Regions from separate parts of the Anaerobacillus sp. ABA4_114 genome, predicted to be linked through region 3. Evidence: riboswitches for the same ligand, from Rfam matches in the RefSeq annotation. Region 3 holds a riboswitch; each other region holds the start of a gene.
The links. Region 3 has a riboswitch for lysine ahead of ACXAEY_RS06270 (aspartate kinase). Riboswitches for the same ligand answer to the same signal wherever they lie in the genome.

Region 1 (4,357 bases), 370 kb from region 3:
TAAAGAATGCACTTAAACCTTCAGCTGCCCCAGGAAGCGTCACAGCTCTAATTACGATGATTAAGAAAAGCACGATCAACGTAGGGATAAAGATTTTGTTCGCACGTTCGATTCCTTTCTTAACCCCTGCAAGAAGAACGCCTAGCGTAATAATCCAAACTGCCACAAGCGGAATGAATACTCCTGGCACAAGGCTACCTGTTTCACCAGGATTAACAGTCAGCTGCAGATAGTCATTGAATAGGAAGCCTTCTGTGTCTGAACCCCAGCTCAAATTGAATGCAAAATAGCTATAAGAAATTGCCCAACCTATAATGACCGCATAATACGTAGAAATAACAAACGCAACAATAACGCCCCACCAACCGAGCCATTCGGTCTTTTTATTCATTCTGAAGAACGAAAGCGGAGCTGAACCTCTGAACTTATGGCCAATCGTAAACTCCAAAATAAGAATCGGAATACCCGCAGTTATTAGTGCAAATAAATATGGTATAAAAAATGCCCCTCCACCGTTGTCATATGCAACGGCTGGAAACCTCCAAATGTTACCTAGTCCGATTGCAGAACCAACAGCTGCTAAGATAAAGCCAGCTCTCGTTCCCCACTGAGCTCTTTTTTCCACTAGTATTACCCCCTTAGACGTTGTAACCCTTCTCCTTGTTCTCCTCCTTCCAGAAAAAGGTTTAGATTTTTAATTAAATTCTGATTATTTTGTTTATAGTATATCTAGTACTATTGGCCATGTCAAAGCAATCTTTCAGATAATTTGTAAAATCACTTCGAAAATTAGCCAAAAACACCCCTTTTTTGTAGGATGACATAAAAAAAACAGGAGGATGGTCCCCCCTGTTCGATTATTCGTTAACGGCTTCAACCGTACGATTTTCGTATTTTGTTTTTAGTATATAGACAACAACCGCAAAAACTACTGCTGTTGCAAGCAGCCCAGCAATCGAGCTTCCTGTAAACCCAAGTACAAGATAGCCTACGAGCGCGATTCCAGCTACAGTCAGAGCATAAGGAAGCTGTGTCAACACATGGTCGATATGATGGCTTCCCGCGCCTGTAGAAGAAAGGATCGTTGTATCAGAAATCGGCGAGCAGTGATCTCCAAACACCGCTCCCGCTAGTACAGCGGCTAGTACAGGTAGCATATAGGTTGGGTCTGTCGCAGCAGCGATTTCTCCAGCAATCGGAAGCATAATACCGAATGTTCCCCATGATGTTCCAGTAGCAAATGCCATTACGCCTGCTAATAAGAACAAGATTGCTGGAAGAAAACCGATGGCTATATGCTGATCAACTAGACCAGCTAGATATTTACCTGTTCCAAGTGTTCCGATAATCTCGATCAACGTCCATGCAAAGAGAAGGATGTAAACTGCAGGAAGCATCGATTTGATTCCTTCAACGACACCTTTTCCAAACGCTGCTCCTCCCATGTTCTTAAAGAAGAAGAACACTAGAGACGTACCTAAACCGATCAAACCACCGTATAATAACGAAGCTGCAACATCCGTATTTTCAAAAATCGTTAACGGCGTTACGGCAGCATCCGTTCCACTCACTGCCTGAATACCTGTGATGATCATAAAGATGACCGTACCTGCGATCAGCATAATGATTGGCCAAGCAAGATCTGCTACTTTCCCCTTATCACTTTCAGGTAAGCCAGTTGTTTCCCCTGGTACAGCACCTTTTGAAGGGTCGAGTACTTCTCCTGTTTTTTGTGCACGGTTTTCATGAACTCTCATCGCCTTAAGGTTAATATCGAAATAGCTTACGAAGAAAACCATTCCAAGTGCGAAGATCGCATATAAATTCATAGGAATCATTTTTATGAAAGCTTCTAAAGCACCAACACCAACGATGCTGTGTGTAGTAAGAATACCACCTATAATTGCAATAATATAAGCTCCCCAGCTAGAAATAGGGGAAATGATACACATCGGGGCAGCAGTTGAATCGATGATGTAAGAAAGCTTGGCTCTCGAAACTTTGTGCCTGTCTGTAATAGGACGACTAACATTCCCAACCGCTAGAGAATTGAAGTAATCATCGATAAAAATTATAACTCCAAAGACTGCAGTAACGATCTGAGCACCAGTGCGCGTTTTCACACGTTTCATTGCCCACTCACCGAACGCTCGGCTACCACCTGAAATTGAAATAAATGCAGTCATCATGCCTAATAGAAGTAAGAAGAAAATAATATACATGTTCCAGGTATTTAACCCACCGTCAGAAATAAAAATGCCCTTCACAATCGTATAGACCTCTTTAATAGAACCACCAATACTCCAGTCGTTGATCATCAACGCACCAAGGATAATTCCCACCCCTAGTGAAGGCAATACCTTCCTGGTTGCCACTACCATCAATAATGCGATGAGCGGCGGAATAATCGAATAAATCGTATTTTCCATATTCACCATCCTTTTCAAGTTATGGTTCACTACTTTTGGATAAACAAAAAAACGGCCAATGAAAGGATATGGTCCTATCATTGCCCGTTTTGCGGTTACAATGTCAAGTGTCCATCCCGATCAGTAGTTCTCCATTATAAGTAAGCCTCATAATGACAGTTCGACATTTATTCAATGTCGCCCCAACAAAAATAATGTGACGATTATTTCTGCTTCGGCAGATCTCCCTTTCGATGCTGATCATAGATGTCATTCTCCCAACACGTACTTATGAGTATCTGCTCCTCTACCTCATCGTATAAGATAAGGAACATTATTTAGTTTAATACAATTCGTTATTATAGCTTAGTTCTAAGTGCTATGCAAACACAATTTATTCCATTCCTCCAATATCGATAGCCGGATCAGGCAATCCTGTACCAGATCCATTATTGTAGAAGTTCGGCACATCTCCCTTTATAAACGTTGCAATAACAGGGATATCCGTTGTGACGACATCTGAATCTGTAGCAAATGGAATAACGATTTTCACATGCACTTCGATATGGACGCGAATATCAACCCACGTGTTGTTGATCCCTACTTGCTGAATGTTATGTTTGATATCAGACTTTACTTCTCCAATCGCTGTAAATCTCACAGGAACTTTTGGTCCAAAGTTCGCGAGTAACGTATTGTTAAACGCTTGCCCAATCGGAATGTTATGGATGATTCCTTTACTTAATGGTACATCTTCATCAACTTGAAGCTCGACCCCATTTTCCTCTGCCCAATAATCGATCGAGTTATCTTCAACGCTCTTTAAGAACTTTTGCACTTTGTCTGTCGATTGAGCAAGTACTTTATTTACAGCGCTTTGGTTAATTTGGACAATATCTACTTGGTTAACCGTTTCTTTTTTGATCAGCTCTTCTGTGCTATCTGCTTCTTCAACGATTTTTTTGTTGATGGCCTGGTTGATCGCGAGTGTTGCGATTCGGTTCGTTTCTGTTCTAGCTATTTCGATAAGAGTAGGCTTAATACCTTTTTCAACGATCCATAGTCCTTGAACTGTCATAAAAATAAATAGAATGAACGAGATAACAAACACATATCGAAAAGGAAGCGGACCTTTTCGAATGAACCTTCTTCGAGTTCGGAACAAGCCAATATCCTCCCTTCTCCTCAACATGTATATGCGAAGAAGGAAAGAAGTATGGACATATTTTCCCTAAAGAAAAACCACAGCCCGCAAGCTGTGGTTTTTCTTATAACATTTTGAGCATCGCATCTCTTCCGATGGTTCCTACTTTGATGCCCCTTGCCTCTGCTTCAAGCGTTACAGATTCAAGTGGTGCTTCTAGCAGCTGTTCAATTGACCTTACACCAACAGCTCTGCCTGCAATGATTTTGCGATCACTTAACTTTTCATTAAGTAACGCAATATCCAGTGCTCCACACATGATGTAGCCATTTTCATTTGTAACAGCAAGAAAATTGGTCTTAGGTAGCTTCATGCTAATCGCTGTAAATGGATGACCATCGATCATGATAGGTGTAACATTGATCACGTATCCTCCGCCTCCTGACTCACAAGTTGTCATTCTATTTATATGAGCGCGGAGGCATGTTTGACAATCAAAGATTAATATCTGTTCTCAAGTCTAAATGCAAGAAGATCCCGAAGCATTTCTGGTAAGTAGTACTTCTTCCTAGCGTGCTTCATCTGCGGATAAAATTTTCCGAAGGTGAACATATCCGCCGTAGCCACTGAATATTCTTTTTCTGGAGATAGCTGATGACCGTTATGGAGAATTTCTGTTACGTGATGAAGACCATCATCCATTACGACTGTTTTCACTTCGAGTCCGTCAAAAGCCATGATACCCATGACTTCTCCTCTGAAACCTAATCCTTTAAACGTTAAATGCACGAGTTCGTCAGACATT
Region 2 (4,357 bases), 410 kb from region 3:
TGATATCAGAATTACTGCAGCGACAGTTGGAAGAGTGGTGGATTGGGGGGTGAAAGACCCATTTGATATGGGATCTGCGATGGCGCCTGCTGCAGCCGATACGATCGCTACACACTTTAAAGATCTTGATATTCAGCCGACTGAATACGATTTGATCGCTACTGGTGACTTATCAGCTGTCGGGTCACCAATCGTCAGAGACCTGCTGTTAGAAGATGGATATGACATCACCAATAACCACAATGACTGTGGATTGATGGTCTATCGCCCAGATCAAGAAGAAGTGTTTGCAGGAGGCAGTGGATGTGCGTGTTCTGCTGTTGTAACGTATGGGCATCTTATGGATCTATTGAAAAAAGGGCGCTACAACAAGATTTTAGTCGTTGCAACAGGGTGCCTTCATAGTCCCGTGATGGTTCAACAGAAAGAAAGCATGCCAGCCATTGCACATGCTGTAGTTTTTGAAAGAATAGGAAGTGGTCAATAATGGAATATTTCCTTGCATTTGCTGTCGGAGGAGCTATCTGTGTGATAGGTCAACTTTTATTAGACATTTTTAGATTAACACCTGCACACGTTATGTCGTCCTTCGTCGTCTCCGGTGCGATATTAGACGGATTTGGAATTTATGATAAGCTGATCGAATTTGCGGGGGCAGGAGCAACCGTTCCGATCACAAGCTTTGGTCATTCTTTGCTCCATGGAGCCATGCAAAAAGGTGAAGAACACGGCTTTATCGGAATTGGGATGGGGATTTTTCAATTAACTTCAGCTGGTATTTCGTCAGCGATCGTATTCGGTTTTATCGTTGCCATACTGTTTAAACCAAAGGGGTGAAGATATGAATACAAAGCGGAGGGTTATTTTTGTTACTGACGGTGATCTATATGCGCAACAGGCTATTGAAACAGTAGCCTCAGAACTTGGCGGAAGATGTATCAGTCAATCGGCTGGTAACCCTACCCCGCTTGCTGGATACGAAATCGTATCACTCATTTCTGAAACCCCTCATGACCCAGTATTTGTCATGTTTGATGACAGTGGCTACCAAGGTGAAGGGTACGGCGAACTTGCGATGCAGTACGTAGCTTCTGATGCGAATATCGAGGTTTTAGGAGCGATCGCTGTGGCATCGAGAACCCATTTTTCTGAATGGACGAAAGTGGATGTTTCCATCGACCGGTTTGGGGAGCTTACCCATTTTGGCGTCGATAAAAACGGGCTTCCTGATATGGAAATCGGGAGAATCGATGGAGACACGGTATCTATCCTTGATAAATTGGACCTTCCAATCGTTGTGGGAGTCGGTGATATTGGTAAGATGTCAGGTTATGATGATCCGTCAAAAGGGTCACCGATTACGAGGAAAGCGGTCCAAATTCTTCTAGAAAGGAGTGGAATAGATGAGTTCAACAACGAAGGATAAACAAAAAATCTTTAAAAAGATAAAAGAAAATGAAAAGTTCATGGAAAAGTCGATTGGTATTGGGAAGAGTTTCGACGTAGGCGTTCGGAAAATAAGAATATTAAACAAAGAAGTGTACTTTTACTACTGTACAGGACTCTGTGATACATCTATCATAGTAGAAATCATGCGTGAATTGATGTATACAGACGAACATCATCGTCTGACTGCGCAGTTTGAAAAAGTGATTCATAATCACTTGCCACATCAGCAAGTGTCGACAGTAACTACCTTTGATGAAGTCGTAGATCAAGTTCTCTCAGGCTTAATCGCTGTTTTTATGGAAGGCGAAGAACAGGCATACATTATTGACGTTCGTAAGTATCCTGGCAGAACACCACAAGAGCCCGATACAGAAAAGGTCATCCGCGGTTCGAGAGATGGGTACACAGAGAATATCATTGAAAATACAGCGTTAACACGTCGTAGAATACGTGATGGAAAGCTTAGGAATGTGATCATGCAAGTTGGAGAACGTTCTAAAACAGATATTTGCATAACGTATATAGAGGATGTGGCAAATCCTAACCTAGTCGAAATCGTAACGAAAAAGTTAAAAGAGATCAATATCGATGGTCTACCGATGGCTGATAAAGCGATAGAAGAATTTTTGGTGCATCAAGCAGGGAATCCATTCCCTCTGGTGAGGTATACGGAAAGACCCGACGTTGCAGCGTCTCATTTATTAGAAGGTCATGTGCTGATCATCGTAGATACTTCACCGAGTGTCATCATCACGCCTACGACATTTTTTCATCACGTTCAGCATGCGGAAGAATACAGAGAAGCACCTCTAGCGGGAGCGTTTCTTAGATGGGTACGATTTGGTGGTATGCTTGCTGCATTGCTTCTTTTGCCACTATGGCTACTATTCGTATATGAACCGGAACTACTTCCAAAAACGATCGATTTCATCGGACCGAATGAGAAAACCAATGTTCCGATATTCGTTCAAATCGTACTAGCCGAACTCGGTATAGAGACTTTGAGGATGGCCGCCATCCATACTCCTACGCCACTTTCAACAGCTATGGGCTTAATCGCAGCGGTTCTAATTGGACAAATCGCCATCGACGTTGGTCTATTCGTACCAGAGGTCATTCTTTATGTGTCGATCGCGGCAATCGGTTCTTATGCGACCCCAAGCTATGAGCTTGCAATCGCAAACAAATTGATCCGGCTCTTATTATTGTTTCTCGTCTATTTCTTCCGAGTCCCAGGCTACATGATCGGCGTTACTTTGACGATATTGTTTTTAATAAGTTTACGCCCGCTCAATACACCGTATTTGTGGCCGTTCGTCCCATTTAACGCAAAGGCGTTCTTACAGATTCTAATCAGAGTCTCAGTGCCATTGACGAAGCTTAGACCGAGTATTACGCAGCCTCAAAATAAAAAGAAGCAAGAGGACGAACCACTTGCTGAATCTTAAAAAGTGTGATAATTTAATTTTTAATAGAATAGACCTCATTGAATGTAATGGGGATAGAGGCGCAATGAGAATGAGTACGATATCTGAGCATATAATGGGTTGCGATGATGGTATCTGAAAGGTCGAATTGCCGAAGTGGAAGAAGGTCCATCCTTTTTCTGCTGGGCTGTAGTTGAATAAGCTGCAGACTGTCACTGTTATCTATACTGCAGTGGTGAGCTAATCCAACTCGTGGGGATACGGAGCAAAACAGCCAATGTATCTATAAGTTGGCTGTTTGTTTTTTTTATGTAGTGGGAGCTCGCTTACTGAATAAAGCGAGAGGGGAGAATATCGTGCACTTATTTGGCACAGCAGAAATTTCAGAAAACGGTCACTATACAATCGGAGGGGTCGATACGTTTCAGCTAGCGAAAACGTACGGCACAGCATTGTACGTCTATGATGTAGCACTGATTCGAGAGAAAGCAAGAGCATTTAAAGAGGCTTTCGAGAAAAAGCAATTAAACTATCAGGTTGCGTATGCGAGTAAAGCATTCTCTTGTATTGCGATGATTCAACTAGCGGAAGAAGAAGGGTTGAGTCTTGATGTTGTCTCTGGAGGAGAATTATATACGGCTTTACAAGCAGGGTTTCCAGTCGACCGGATTCACTTTCATGGTAACAATAAAAGCGAAAGTGAAATAAGGATGGCTCTAAAAGCTGGGATTGGTTGCTTTGTGGTCGATAACTTTTATGAGCTTTCGTTACTCGAACAGCTAGCAGCAGAAGAAGAGGTTTCAACGAATGTGCTCTTAAGAATAACGCCTGGGATCGAAGCACACACACATGACTATATTCTTACGGGTCAAGAAGATTCAAAGTTTGGATTCGATTTACAGAGTGGTCAAGTAGAGCAAGCGATTGATACAGCGTTAAAAATGAGTAACATTCACCTGCTTGGCCTTCATTGCCATATCGGCTCTCAAATATTTGAAACGACAGGATTTGTGATGGCGATCGACAAGATCTATAGTTACCTCCATCGCTGGAATGAAGCGTTTGGGTATGAGCCCCGGGTGCTGAATTTAGGTGGCGGGTTTGGTATTCGTTACAACCACGAAGATCAACCGATCTCTCCTCAGAACTACATCGATGCCATGACGGATGCTGTAAAAAAGCAAATCGAGCATAGCAACATGTCGATGCCAGAAATTTGGATTGAACCTGGCCGCTCTCTTGTCGGTGAAGCGGGGTCTACATTGTACACCGTTGGCTCTCATAAAAATGTTCCGGAACTAAGGAATTACCTTGCTGTTGATGGGGGGATGAGTGACAATCTTCGTCCTGCTTTATATAACGCAAAGTATGAGGCATCGATCGTAAATCGAATGAATGAACCGAAAGATCACCTGTATTCGATCGCAGGAAAGTGCTGCGAATCCGGTGATATGTTGATTTGGGACTGTCAGCTTCAGCGC
Region 3 (4,357 bases):
TTCTATGGTGGTACATCTGGGGTTTACATGTTGCCTTCCAACGTAAAGCGTCTTCATTTGTTTTGTTATTACCCTCATTTTTATTAAGCATTCTGCTAGGAATTCGATTATCATATCTACCATTTGGAATCGGGTTAATCCTTCTCCTAATAAGTAGGAGATCTAGCTACACTTCTAACAAAACATATGCTTTGTTTATCAGTGTTCATCTTTTTATTGCGATTTGTTTTCAGCTTATTTGGGTTGTAGGACTAGCTGCTTCAGAAGGAGGAATCACTGCATTCTTAGAACTAGCACTTGGATTTTCCTCCGGACATTTTCAAGAATGGGGAGGTAGTGCTGTATCGACAACTTCTCCACTATGGATAAGAAGCTACGAACTCGTCGTAACCAATATAGGCTGGGTTGGACTTGCAGGACAAAGGCTCTACATTGCAGCAATGATTACTATTATGATAATTGGTTTTATTTTATTATTGAACAAAGTTAGCAGACAAAGCATCACCCCGTTTCAATGGACATATGGAATCATGTTTGCTCTATACTTCTTGTGGGCGTTGTTTGCGCAGAATATTGATAAACCAAGACACATCCTTCCATTACCTGGAATGGTTTTGTTTGCGGTATTATTATTCACTACTAAGTATTCAGAAGGTTTCAGGGCACATCTAGTGAAGCTTGGTTTGGTGATGGTGCTACTCTTTCAATCTTTTGGAACGTTCACAATGATGAGAGAAGCTCAGCACCCCGCCGCTGTCCATCAGTTGAGTAGTTTTCTCTCGGAAATAGAAGAGCCTATCATGGTGTATACCTGGGAGGAAACAAGGGTAATGGATTATCTGGACGTTCAGTATGAACATGACCGTGTATTCACATATGAAACCTTCTTGTCAGAAATACCTTATTACGATGAGAGAAGAATATTTTTAACGGATCGTGTCGTGAAGGGGTTTGAACAGCAAGGGGCACCGATAAGAAAATCGGTCACAAAGGTCGGAGCGTATTATTCCGATAAGATGTACGATCCTGTCTATCACGAAATTGTTTTGTACGAGTATAAGCGATAGGCATTATGATACAATAGGGGAACATAGATGCGCCTTGAATGGGTAGAGAGGTGAGATAGCGTGGAACAATTTTTGAAAAATAAGCTAGCTGTTCTACCCGATCAGCCTGGCTGTTATTTGATGAAAGATCGTCAAGGGACGATTATTTATGTTGGAAAGGCAAAGGTACTTAAGAACCGAGTGCGTTCCTATTTTTCAGGAGCACATGATGGTAAGACGCAGAGGCTAGTTGGAGAGATCCGCGACTTCGAATATATCGTTACTTCAACTGATTTAGAAGCACTTATCCTTGAACTAAATTTAATAAAGAAACATGATCCAAAATATAATGTGATGCTGAAAGATGATAAGAGCTATCCATATATCAAGATTACGGCTGAAGAACAACCTCGACTCATCACAACAAGAAAAATAAAAAAAGACAAAGGTAAGTACTTTGGTCCATATCCGAATGCTTATGCTGCGAGTGCTACAAAGAAATTGCTCGATCGTATCTATCCGCTCAGAAAGTGCCGAAAGATGCCAGATCGAGTCTGTTTGTATTACCACATCGGCCAGTGTCTTGCGCCTTGTGTAAAAGAAGTTACGAAAGAGCAGAACAAAGAAATGATCGACGGGATCACGAAGTTTTTAAATGGTGGTCACCAGGAGGTCAAACAGGATTTAGAACGTAAGATGGTGAGCGCTTCTGAAAACCTGGACTTTGAGCGTGCGAAGGAATACCGTGATCTCATGTACCATATTGAAAAAGTGATGGAAGCTCAAACGATTCAAACAAACGATGGCCTCGATCGTGATATCTTTGGATATAGTTTTGATAAAGGCTGGATGTGTGTTCAGGTCTTCTTTGTCCGTCAGGGGAAACTCATAGAACGAGATGTCTCGCTCTTCCCGTTCTATAATGAGCCTGAGGAGGACTTTTTAACATACCTTGGTCAGTTTTATCTACAGAAGAACCACCCTAAGCCTAAGGAGATCCTTTTACCTAATACAATCGATGCTCAATTAGCAGAAGATCTTCTTCACATCCCAGTACAACAGCCGAAAAGAGGAAAGAAGAAAGAGCTAGTTGAATTGACGATAAAGAATGCTAACATCGCACTCAATGAAAAGTTTTCTCTGATTGAGCGAGATGAGAAAAGAACGATCAATGCGGTTGAGAACCTTGGTGAACAATTAGGAATAGAAGCACCTCTTCGAATAGAGGCATTCGATAATTCGAATATTCAAGGAACAAACCCGGTTTCAGCGATGGTTGTGTTTTTAGATGGTAAACCGAAGAAGAATGAATATCGAAAATACAAGATAAAAACAGTAGAGGGTCCAAACGATGTTGGCTCGATGAAAGAGGTCGTTAGGAGAAGATATACAAGGTTACTTAAAGAAGATGGACCACTCCCAGATTTAATTATTATCGATGGCGGCATCGCTCAGATTCAAGCATCAAAAGACGTTCTAGAAAATGAGCTTGGTCTAGATATTCCGGTTTGTTCGTTAACGAAAGATGAGAAGCACCGAACATCCCACTTATTGATCGGAGACCCTCCAGAGGATGTTTACCTTCCTAGAAATAGTCAGGAGTTCTATTTACTTCAGCGAATTCAAGATGAAGTCCACCGTTTTGCGATATCGTTCCATCGTCAGCTCCGTGGAAAATCCATGCTGAAATCTAGTTTGGATGAAGTCCCAGGTATCGGACAGAAGCGTAAAAAGAAACTCTTAAATTATTTTGGATCGATCAAGAAAATGAAGGAAGCTGGCGTAGATGGTCTACAAGAGGCTGGTTTACCGAAGAATGTTGCTGAAGAATTGATGGCTCGTTTCAAACAAAAAGAAAATTAATTACGAAATTGTATTGCGGCGTAACTCATAGTTCGTTATAATAGTGAAAATTTAATAGTTCCACACTTCGATAAATTGAAGTGATGGTAGAGGCGCAAAAACCATCAGTATACCCAATGAGAGTGATAAGACTTGTTGACGTGGGTGGAAAGGGGAATTTGCCGAAGCGAACAGGTGCTTATACACCTTAAGCTGGACCTGCATTGAAGAAGTGCAGAGCTGTCATTCAATTCCTTCCCGGGGGTTGAATGGAGGACTATCTCACACAGGGACGTTTTCTTGAATTATGAAAACAACAGTGAGGTTTTTCTCATTGTTGTTTTTTTGTATATAGAGAGCCTAAATTACTTATTCAAGAAACTAGTTGTGAGTGAGAAATACAGTTATAGAGTGGAAAGGATGGAGAGAGTGGGACTTCGAGTAATGAAATTTGGTGGAACATCTGTTGGAGATGTCGAAAAAGTAAAGAACGTCGCATCGAGGCTTGCTGAAGCAGTTGATGCAGGGGATGAAGTTGTAGCAGTTGTTTCTGCTATGGGGAAAACCACAGATGAACTAGTGGGTTTATCAAAAAGCATCACAAATAATCCCTCCAAAAGAGAACTAGACATGCTGCTTACAACCGGAGAGCAAGTAACAACCGCTCTTCTTGCAATGGCGCTTCATGAGAAGGGTTACGAAGCCGTCTCACTTACAGGGTGGCAAGCAGGACTTAAAACAGAATCTGTCCATGGAAACGCGAGGATTTTGGATATTGATGCCAAAAGGATGAATCAGCATCTTGCAGAAGGAAAGATCGTCATCGTTGCTGGCTTCCAGGGTCTTTCTGACACAGATGACATCGCGACATTGGGTAGAGGAGGATCTGATACTACTGCTGTTGCGATCGGGGCTGCACTGAAAGCAGAGCGATGTGAAATATACACAGATGTAGATGGGGTCTATACAACTGATCCTAGATACGTAAAAGGCGCGCGTAAACTGTCAACGATTTCTTATGATGAAATGCTCGAATTGGCAAACCTTGGTGCAGGGGTTCTTCATCCTAGAGCGGTGGAGTTCGCGAAGAATTATAATATTCCACTCGAGGTACGCTCAAGTTTTACAAACGAAGTAGGAACCATAATTGAGGAGGTCGCATCCATGGAACAGAATTTGGTAGTGAGAGGGCTTGCGTTCGAAAGCAATGTGACAAAAATAACGATATCTGGTCTTCCGAATGAGATCACAACACTTCCATCGTTGTTTTCATCCCTTGCATCGAATGGAATTAATGTAGATATCATCATTCAGAGTACGAGCGAGAAGAATACGACGAGTATATCGTTCTCGATCGAAACAGCTTCACTTGATTTAACGCTAGATGTTCTGCGTCGCCTTGAAGTCAAACTACCATATGAAAACATTTTCTATGAGTCTGGACTTTCGAAAGTATCCATCGTTGGGTC

Region 1: linked by a shared signal. The riboswitch ahead of ACXAEY_RS04415 (Na+/H+ antiporter NhaC family protein) and the one ahead of ACXAEY_RS06270 (aspartate kinase) in region 3 are both predicted to bind lysine.
Region 2: linked by a shared signal. The riboswitch ahead of lysA (diaminopimelate decarboxylase) and the one ahead of ACXAEY_RS06270 (aspartate kinase) in region 3 are both predicted to bind lysine.

The regions. Positions count from the first base shown of each region.
Region 1 is NZ_JBSWUM010000001.1:905,531-909,887, reverse strand. It holds gene ACXAEY_RS04420 (sodium-dependent transporter) at 1-625, opposite strand, end outside; gene ACXAEY_RS04415 (Na+/H+ antiporter NhaC family protein) at 858-2,429, opposite strand; lysine riboswitch at 2,546-2,726, opposite strand; gene yunB (sporulation protein YunB) at 2,803-3,573, opposite strand; gene ACXAEY_RS04405 (YunC family protein) at 3,677-3,979, opposite strand; gene ACXAEY_RS04400 (bifunctional metallophosphatase/5'-nucleotidase) at 4,054-4,357, opposite strand, start outside.
Region 2 is NZ_JBSWUM010000001.1:1,680,645-1,685,001, forward strand. It holds gene spoVAD (stage V sporulation protein AD) at 1-487, shown strand, start outside; gene spoVAE (stage V sporulation protein AE) at 487-837, shown strand; gene spoVAEA (stage V sporulation protein SpoVABEA) at 842-1,426, shown strand; gene ACXAEY_RS08440 (spore germination protein) at 1,404-2,897, shown strand; lysine riboswitch at 2,944-3,127, shown strand; gene lysA (diaminopimelate decarboxylase) at 3,233-4,357, shown strand, end outside.
Region 3 is NZ_JBSWUM010000001.1:1,274,616-1,278,972, forward strand. It holds gene ACXAEY_RS06260 (hypothetical protein) at 1-1,067, shown strand, start outside; gene uvrC (excinuclease ABC subunit UvrC) at 1,188-2,909, shown strand; lysine riboswitch at 2,989-3,176, shown strand; gene ACXAEY_RS06270 (aspartate kinase) at 3,318-4,357, shown strand, end outside.